2 regions of the Vagococcus jeotgali genome follow, and region 2 is predicted to be linked to the other one. Evidence: predicted binding sites of a transcription regulator. Region 2 holds the regulator's gene; the other holds the start of a gene.

Region 1 (4,449 bases), 560 kb from region 2:
GAAGATATTGCTCAAGACATCAGTCGCTATATTACTAATACTCACGTCACTCAATTATTTGAAATGGACCGTGAAAAAGCTATTTGTTTAGCTCTTGAAATGGCTAATCCTGAAGATACGGTGATTTTAGCAGGTAAGGGTAGGGACTTATATCAAAAGGTCAATGGTGTGGATACGCCTTACATCGGTGATGTCACAATTGCAGAAAAATATATTAATAATATGTAAACCAAGATCATATCATAAAAAAACCTATCAATGTTTAAACAGTTTAAACACGATAGGCTTTTTTGTGACTCTTTATTTCTGTATATTCTTCTAAAGGAATAGTCACATATTGATGATCTAGAGTCGTTAAACGATTAATTTGTTGCAGTAGTAATAGAATCCAACAAAAAGCTAACCCAAAGGCTATCAATTCAAAAACTGTTAGTGAAAAATAGCCGACATTTTCAAATAAAATATTTGATAGAACTAAACAAACAGCAATAGTGTATGATACAACTAAAAATTGTTTGGTTACTTGTGGCAATAGCCATCTAATACCGATTATTAAAATAATGACTAACGTTACCAATACTCCTGCGACTTTATCATGTAATTCATGTAACATCCCAGCGTTATTAGGGAAGAAACCGACACCTCCAAGTGCTAAAGCAAGTAAGGTTAATAAGATACGTAGAACAATCAAGCCTTTTTGTGTATAGCCTTGATTCTTTAACGTTACAAACAAATAATCAATCAAAGCTATCATTAACAAAGCTGAAATCATTAACGTTATGTTAAAAGGCCAACTGCTAACAGCTTCATTTGTTCCTAAGAAACTAAAATTAATTTGCCACCACTGACTCTCGCTATTTGTAATCATTGAGAAAAAGATACCACCTACGATGACAATAATCAATACATTAATAATCATCTCAGATGTGAAAAGTGATGCTGAATAAATCATAAAATAATTAATGGCACAAATGAACAATAAAAAAATAGCAGTTGCTGTGTATTTATCAAAGCTCGCTCCTTCAAAAACAGTACCAATCACCCAAAAGAAGGCCATTAAAACTAAAAATAAAATGACTGCTGATGAAAATATGATAGTCGGGACATTTCGCCAGTATATATCTCTAGTTGATCTATTTTTTGGATCACGCTTTCCACGAATAAAAAAAATAGAAAAGGAGATAACTCCACTAAATACGCCTAGATAAATTAAGAAACTAGATATAGATTCATGACCTGTCATTGGTATTTGTGTCATATGTAAACTAGATACAATGGCATAAAAAGAAATCGTCATCAAAATGGATGGTATCAAAAACCACTTTAGAGGAACCTCTTCTGATGTATCATGGTTCATTGGTTTTTCTATAATTAACCTTTTCCCTTCTTTTTTTAATTGAATCTCACCAGTATTATCTAAACCTAATTCCGAAATGAACTCACTAGGAATTTCTAAATTATATTTCTTTTCCTCCAAACAAATAATCCTCCTTATATATAGCTAGTTATCAGTATAAACAAATACTTACCAGATTGCCATAGTTAGGACTAATTTTGCCATAAATCATTTATCGCATCACGTTTTTCTTTATCTACTATATGAGTGTATAAAGAAGTCGCACTAGTTCCAGTTTGTCCAAGTTGATGGGAAACTGTGAGTAGACTATTAGTATTCTTATATAGCTGAGTACCGACTGTGTGTCTTAATTTATGTGGTGTCATTTTAGTTTTAAATGAAGCACTGTATTTACTTACTAATTTTTCAACTGTTGATTGATCAATTCTTTTAGCTTCTTGTTTGTAGGTTGTTAAAAACAAAGATTTTTCTCTTTGATCAGGTTGATAGAGCTTTTCTCTGGCGTGATAGTAAGTGGTGATATGGTCCATAAACATAGAGGAGATCATAGTAGTATCTCTAAAACCACCTTTTCTAATTACAGTAGCTTCCATATTATGAATATCTAAGTCACTGATTTTCATGTTTACTAACTCAGACAATCTAATACCCGTTCCTAAAAACAAAGCAATAATCGCTAGGTCTCTTTCTTTATTACGTCTAAAAGCATGTACAGCTTGATGGCTAGTTAATGTTGCTTCATAATCATGATTGATATATTCTAAAAATGCCACTGATTCTGAGCCGATCAAAATCTTCTTTTCAATAGCCCGTGATCTATCTTGAAGTGTTCGTCCTGTCTTCACGTTATCAATTTTCAACATGACATTTTGAGATAAGTAAGGTTTTCCCTTGTTATCCTCAGTTTGATTTGCTAAGTAGTGAAATAAGGAGCGTAGAGCGGTAATCGCTCTTTGAATTGTGACATGACTTCGTAAGCCTCCATCTTGTGTGGTTCCTTGCCTTGGTGATGACATCAAATAAGATTTATATAAATCCATATCTTCTTTTTTTAGTTTTTCCAAGTCACTGATTGAAATATAAGATATCTCAACTTGGACCACAGACTCTGCCACTAACCATTCAAAGAATCGTCTGAATTCTTTGGCGTACTCATATAAAGTCACAAGGGAGTAGGGGACAATACTTTTAGCTTGAACATATTCATGAACAAGAGGTGGTAATGTTTCTAACTCCTGATTTAATCGATTTAAATTTTTTTCATTTGACATCTTAGTAGCCTCCTAGCGAACTTATGTTCTGAATATATAGTATAGCTTACTTATCCAATTGTCAATCACGCTTAGTCTATATATTGTTTCTTCTTATTTTTTATCATATAATACGGGAAATGTGAAGATTCAGGGAGATAGTCATGACAAATTATAAGATAAGAAAACATATGGATGATTTAATGGTATTTGCTAAGACACTACCAGGATCTAATGTGTATTACCGTGAAGATTGGGATACTATTTATTTTGATTTAAAAGGAAAAAAATTTGGACAATTTGAGTGTATCACAAATGATTTTTTTATTTGTCTAGCTTAATTTTACAATCGGCGCTTGTTTAGATTTAGAAAAAAAATTCATGCTATTATTATGCCTACAGGTAGTTTTTGCTTGTTACCGAGTCAGATTGTAGCAGATGTTTTGGCATCTTTTCATGCTCACTTAGAAAAAGATGGTGTTTTAATATTAGATACAGAGTTACCTTCTTGGTTTGTTAAAGGTGAGATAGATATTCAAGATATTCCACTTGGTGAGATGACAGGGATTTTATTTACAGGAATTGCACAAGATATTGATTGGTATGACCAGAAAGTCAGTTATAGTCACCGATATGAACTGGTTGAAAATGGTAAGGTTATAGAAACTGAATTATCTAATTTTGAGCTGAATTGGTATGGTATTCAAGAATTTACACAACTTTTAAAAGGAGCTGGTTTTAGTGATATGCGACACGAAGTAGGGTATGGTGATCTAAAAAATGATTCTTTAATTACTTTTATTGCTAAAAAATAGTCTCACAATTATATTTAAAATATAAGAGGGTAGAAGTAGTGTTGACTACAAAGTTTGAGTAGATTATATCAGAATTCTCATAGGCAAGGTGTGATAATAAAAAGTGAGGAATTTAATATATTATTATTAGTAGCAAAAACTTCAATATATTGTTAAATCGGTTGTATAATTTTTGATGTGGATGAAGAAATTCATTCGCATCTATTTTTTTTCAAAATAATAGAAACATACGAACTTTCCCGTTAAAATTAAAGTGACCAAACCAAATTTTAGAAAGGAAGATTCGTATGTCCCATAACCATTGTATTCGACTATCGCTAGATTTAAAAGATAAAAATATTTATTTCGATTCTATTTTTTGTGAGGAACAGCTTATTAAAGGGATAAGATCCAAGATTTATAAAGGTATTCTTACTTACACTCCTTCGGCTTGTCCTTGTTGTGGCATTAAAAATGAACAATTTTCTATTGTGAAAAATGGGTTTATTTCTTCTCGAATAAAGTGGTTAAGTGTGGCTCACTACCCAACCTATCTTTTATTAAAGAAACAGAGATTCCTTTGTCGTCATTGTGACTCCTCTTTTCTAGCTGAATCTTCAGAAATTGAGAAACATTGTTTTATCGCTAAAAGAGTGAAGCAATCAATTCTTATTGAGTTAAGTGATGCTATCTCGTTTAAAGATTTAGCTAAAAGACATTTTGTTTCATCAACAACGATTAATAGAATTTTAGTATCTGGTGGTAAAGACTTATCTAATCAATTTTTATATTTACCTCAAAACCTTTGTTTTGATGAATTTACTTCGGTTAAAAACAATAGTGGCAAGTACAGTTTTATTTACTCTGATTCCTCTACACACCAAATTATCGATATTCTCATTGATAATAAAAAGCTAACACTAGAGAAACACTTTCTTAAGTACTCTCTAAAGGTTCGTCGCCAAGTAAAAACAATTGTCGTTGATATGAATGCAGCCTATTTTAAATTAGCCAAAAGGCTATTTCCTAATGCTGAGGTGATTATTGA
Region 2 (4,449 bases):
TAGCAGCAGAGGCATCACTACCGTAGTAAGGGTAGATATCTAGCTGGTAAGGAATGTGGTTATTTTGACAAAGTGTAACAAAATGATTTCTAAGAGAAAGGTGATAGGGCCCGCTTCCATCTTTTACACAGATTGAGACGCTGTATTCATCAGTTTGTTGATCATCACCCATAGCACCCATATCAACGGCAACATACTCAATCACACGAGGGTCAATATTTGAATTACCGCCATAACCAATTTCTTCATTATTAGAAAATAAAAAGTGTGTCGTAAATGGAATCGTATCACCTGATTTTTTCAGTTGAAGTAGAAAATTAATTAAAATAGCAACACTCACTTTGTCATCAAGATGTCTAGATTTAATAAAGCCAGTAGGAGTAATGACAGTACGTGGGTCAAAGCTAATAAAATCACCAACTTGAATCCCTAATTTTTGAGTTTCTTCTTTACTTGTTACTTTTTCATCCAGTCTAATCTTCATATTGTCTTGGTTTCTAGGAGCATCACCAGCATCTTTATAGACATGAACACTGGTTTGATGCATTAAAATCGTTCCTGTTAGTTCTTTACCATTTTGTGTGTAGACTGTACAGTATTCACCTTCAATGGCATTAAACTTAAAACCTCCAATTAGATCAATCTTAAGTCTACCATCAGGTTTAATAGCACGAACCATAGCACCAAGAGTATCCACATGAGCTGTAATAAAGCGATGTTTATGGTCATCATTTCCTGGAACACTTACTAGTAGTGCACCTTTGTTCGTTTTTTTCGGTACATAATTTGATTCTTTTAAAAGAGTCTCAATGTAGTCGATAATAGTAAAAGTATTTCCTGTTGGTGAAGCGATATTAGTTAATTGGCTAGTTAATTCAATAGTTGATGTCATCTATATCTTCCTTTCTTGTTGTCAAATCAAGATTAGAGGAATTGGGTTAATAAATCAATAAAAAATAACCGTAGGCGGTTATATGCCTATGATTATTTTTTATTGTCATTAGATAAGTAGAGTTTACTTATTTTTTATAAGAACAGTAATGTTGTTGTTTCTTCATATAATCTTGTTTTTGTCGGCGCTTGTAATTTTTATCATCCCATAACATCAACCAAATTAAGACAAGAGGGGTTAAAACAAGTAGGGCAATATTTAAACTCATATTCCCTAAAAACATCCCAACAATCAAAACAACTAAAATAAACGCATATCTTCTTAATGCTAACATGATGATCTCTCCTTTATTCTTAATAAGAACATTTGTTCGATTGTCCTTATTATACGAATGCTTGTTCGATTTGTAAAGTAAAAAATAAAGCATTTATTAAATGCTTTATTATATATGGTTACGATATAATCCAACGACTTTACCTAAAACAGAGACATTATCTAAAATAATAGGCTCTAATGTGTCGTTTTCAGGTTGTAGTCGAATGTAGTGGTCTTCTTTAAAGAATCGTTTACATGTTGCTTCATTGTCATCTGTCATAGCAATAATAATATCACCATTGTTTGCTTGAGACTGTTTTCTAACAATGACATGATCTCCGTCAAATATACCTGCATTGATCATACTCTCCCCACGAATCGTTAGCATAAATAAACTATTTTCTTCATATTTTAAATCAGGAGGTAGAGGAAAGAAATCCGATGCTTCTTCGACAGCCAGGATCGGTTCACCAGCTGTAACAACTCCTAACATAGGAATAAAAGGTGATTTAACTCCTATTAATTTAAGTCCTTCATCGGTTAATTCAATAGCACGTGGCTTTGTTGGATCTCGTTGAATAAGTCCTTTTTTTTCTAATCTTGATAGGTGACCATGAACAGTAGAGGTGGAAGATAGATTAACAGCTGTTCCAATTTCTCTAACCGTTGGTGGGTATCCTTTTTCTTCAACTTGTTCGTATATATATCTTAAAACATTAATTTGTCTAGATGAACGAGAGTTTGACATTCGATTCCCTCTTTTCGCTTTTTTTTGAGTGTAACATAAAAGTTTAAGTTAATCAAACACATGTTCGTTTTTAGGTTAAGGCAGCTAATTAATTGAATTTTTAAAGAATTTAAGCTACTATTTAGGTAGTCAATCCAAGGAGGAATATAATATGTTAAGTAAAGATAAATTAGATAGAATTAACGAATTAGCGAAAAAAGCTAAATCAGAGGCGTCTTTAACAGAGGCAGAACAAAAAGAACAACAAGAGTTAAGAGATGAGTATATTCAAACCTTTCGCTCAGGTATGAAAAATCAAATAGAGGGTATGAAAGTTGTAGATGAAGAAGGAACAGATGTGACTCCAGAAAAATTAAAACAAATTCAAAAAGAAAAAGGATTACATGGAAGATAACTCTTCCATGTTTTTCAATTTTACCTTGAAAAAATAATGTAACCGTTGTAAAATACAATAAAGGTAAAAAAAACCTAAATAGGAGGATGTTAGATGTTATTTGATAAAACAGATCAGTTAGGTGTTAATTCAATCCGTACATTAAGTTTAGATATGATTCAAAAAGCTAATTCAGGTCATCCTGGATTACCAATGGGTGCAGCACCAATGGCCTATGTGCTTTGGACAAAATTTTTAAAAGTAAACCCAAAAACGTCAAGAAACTGGGTGGATCGTGATCGTTTTGTTTTATCAGCAGGACATGGTTCAGCTATGCTTTATAGCTTATTACATTTATCAGGTTATGACTTACCGATGGATCAATTAAAACAATTTCGCCAGTGGGATAGTTTAACGCCAGGACATCCTGAAGTATTACATACTGACGGGGTTGAAGCGACGACAGGACCATTAGGACAAGGGATTGCAATGAGTGTTGGTTTTGCAATGGCAGAAGCTCACTTAGCTGCAACGTACAACAAAGAAAATTATAATATCGTTGATCATTACACCTATGCTTTATGCGGTGATGGGGATTTAATGGAAGGTGTTTCTCAAGAAGCTATTAGTTTAGCTGGTCACCTTAAATTAGATAAACTGATTGTGTTATATGATTCAAATGACATCTCTTTAGATGGTCCTTTAGACAAATCATTTAGTGAAGATGTTAAGGGGCGTTTTGAAGCATCAGGTTGGCACCATATTTTAGTAGAAGATGGTAATAATTTAGAGTCACTAGAAGAGGCAATTAGTATTGCTCGTGCTCAATCAGCTAAGCCGACTATTATTGAAGTGAAAACAATTATTGGTTTTGGTGCGACTAATGAAGGAACAAATAAAGCTCACGGAGCGCCACTTGGGGTAGATGGTGTAGCTCATGCCAAAGCTAATTATGGTTGGGATTACCCAGAATTTACTGTACCAAAAGAAGTTGAAGAGAGATTCCATGAGGATATGGTTGTTAAAGGTCAAGAAAAAGAAGCAGCTTGGCATGAATTATTTGAAAGCTACAAAGCTGAATATCCAGAGTTAGCTAAACAATTTACAGAAAGCTTTAGTGAAGAAGTTGTGGTTGATTTAGAAAAAGTATTACCAGCTTATGAAGTAGGAGAGAGTGCTGCAAGTCGTGTGACAAGTAAAGAAGCAATCCAAGCTCTATCTAAAGCTCTACCTAATTTCTGGGGTGGTTCTGCTGATTTATCTTCATCAAATAATACTATGGTAGCAGATGAGTTGGATTTTGAACCAGGACAGTATCAAGGCCGTAATATCTGGTTTGGTGTACGTGAGTTTGGAATGGCAGCTGCGATGAATGGTATTTCATTACATGGTGGCACGCGTGTGTACGGAGGAACATTCTTCGTCTTTGTTGACTACCTACGCCCAGCATTACGCCTATCAGCTATTCAAAAAGTTCCTGTGACATATGTCTTAACACATGATTCAATTGCTGTTGGGGAAGATGGACCAACTCATGAACCGATTGAGCAACTGTCAAGTTTACGTGGTATGCCAAATGTGAACTTAATTCGTCCTGCTGACGGTAATGAAGTATCAGCAGCTTGGAAATTAGCAGCTACAGCAACACAAACACCTACAGTTCTAGCTTTATCTCGACAAAACCTTCCAGTATTAGAAGGAACTAAAGAAAAAGCTTATGAAGGTGTGGCTCGTGGTGGGTATGTATTATCGGCTCAACAAGGTGAAAAAGCAGATGGTATTTTAATTGCAACAGGTTCAGAAGTGAACTTAGCTATGGAAGCACAAAAAGTATTACGTGGTGAAGGTATTGATGTGTCAGTTGTTTCTATGCCATCAACAATGCTTTTTGATTCTCAATCTAAAGAATACAAAGAATCGGTTTTACCATCAACAGTTGAAAAACGTGTTTCTATCGAAATGGGCTCAACAGTTGGTTGGGAACGTTACACAGGACTAAATGGTGCTTTGATTGGAATAGAAGAATTTGGTGCAAGTGCTCCCGGAAATAAAGTGATGCAAGAGTACGGATTTACAGTAGAAAATGTTGTTTCAACATTTAAAGGGTTAAATTAATCATTA

What was found. Region 2 encodes LexA, which represses DNA repair genes until DNA is damaged. Its sites were predicted from a motif close to CNAACANNTGTTNG; they were not measured.
Region 1: xerS (tyrosine recombinase XerS) is a predicted target of LexA. The motif match lies at 2,645-2,658, and genes of this name have one in related genera.

The regions. Positions count from the first base shown of each region.
Region 1 is NZ_CP142146.1:880,434-884,882, forward strand. Features, by position in the region: gene VSF34_RS04570 (UDP-N-acetylmuramoyl-L-alanyl-D-glutamate--L-lysine ligase) at 1-228, shown strand, start outside; gene VSF34_RS04575 (DUF998 domain-containing protein) at 272-1,477, opposite strand; gene xerS (tyrosine recombinase XerS) at 1,549-2,628, opposite strand; gene VSF34_RS04585 (hypothetical protein) at 2,772-2,948, shown strand; gene VSF34_RS04590 (hypothetical protein) at 3,000-3,422, shown strand; gene VSF34_RS04595 (ISL3 family transposase) at 3,710-4,449, shown strand, end outside.
Region 2 is NZ_CP142146.1:1,436,932-1,441,380, reverse strand. Features, by position in the region: gene VSF34_RS07200 (M42 family metallopeptidase) at 1-892, opposite strand, end outside; gene VSF34_RS07195 (hypothetical protein) at 1,020-1,226, opposite strand; gene lexA (transcriptional repressor LexA) at 1,335-1,955, opposite strand; gene VSF34_RS07185 (DUF896 family protein) at 2,107-2,349, shown strand; gene tkt (transketolase) at 2,443-4,443, shown strand.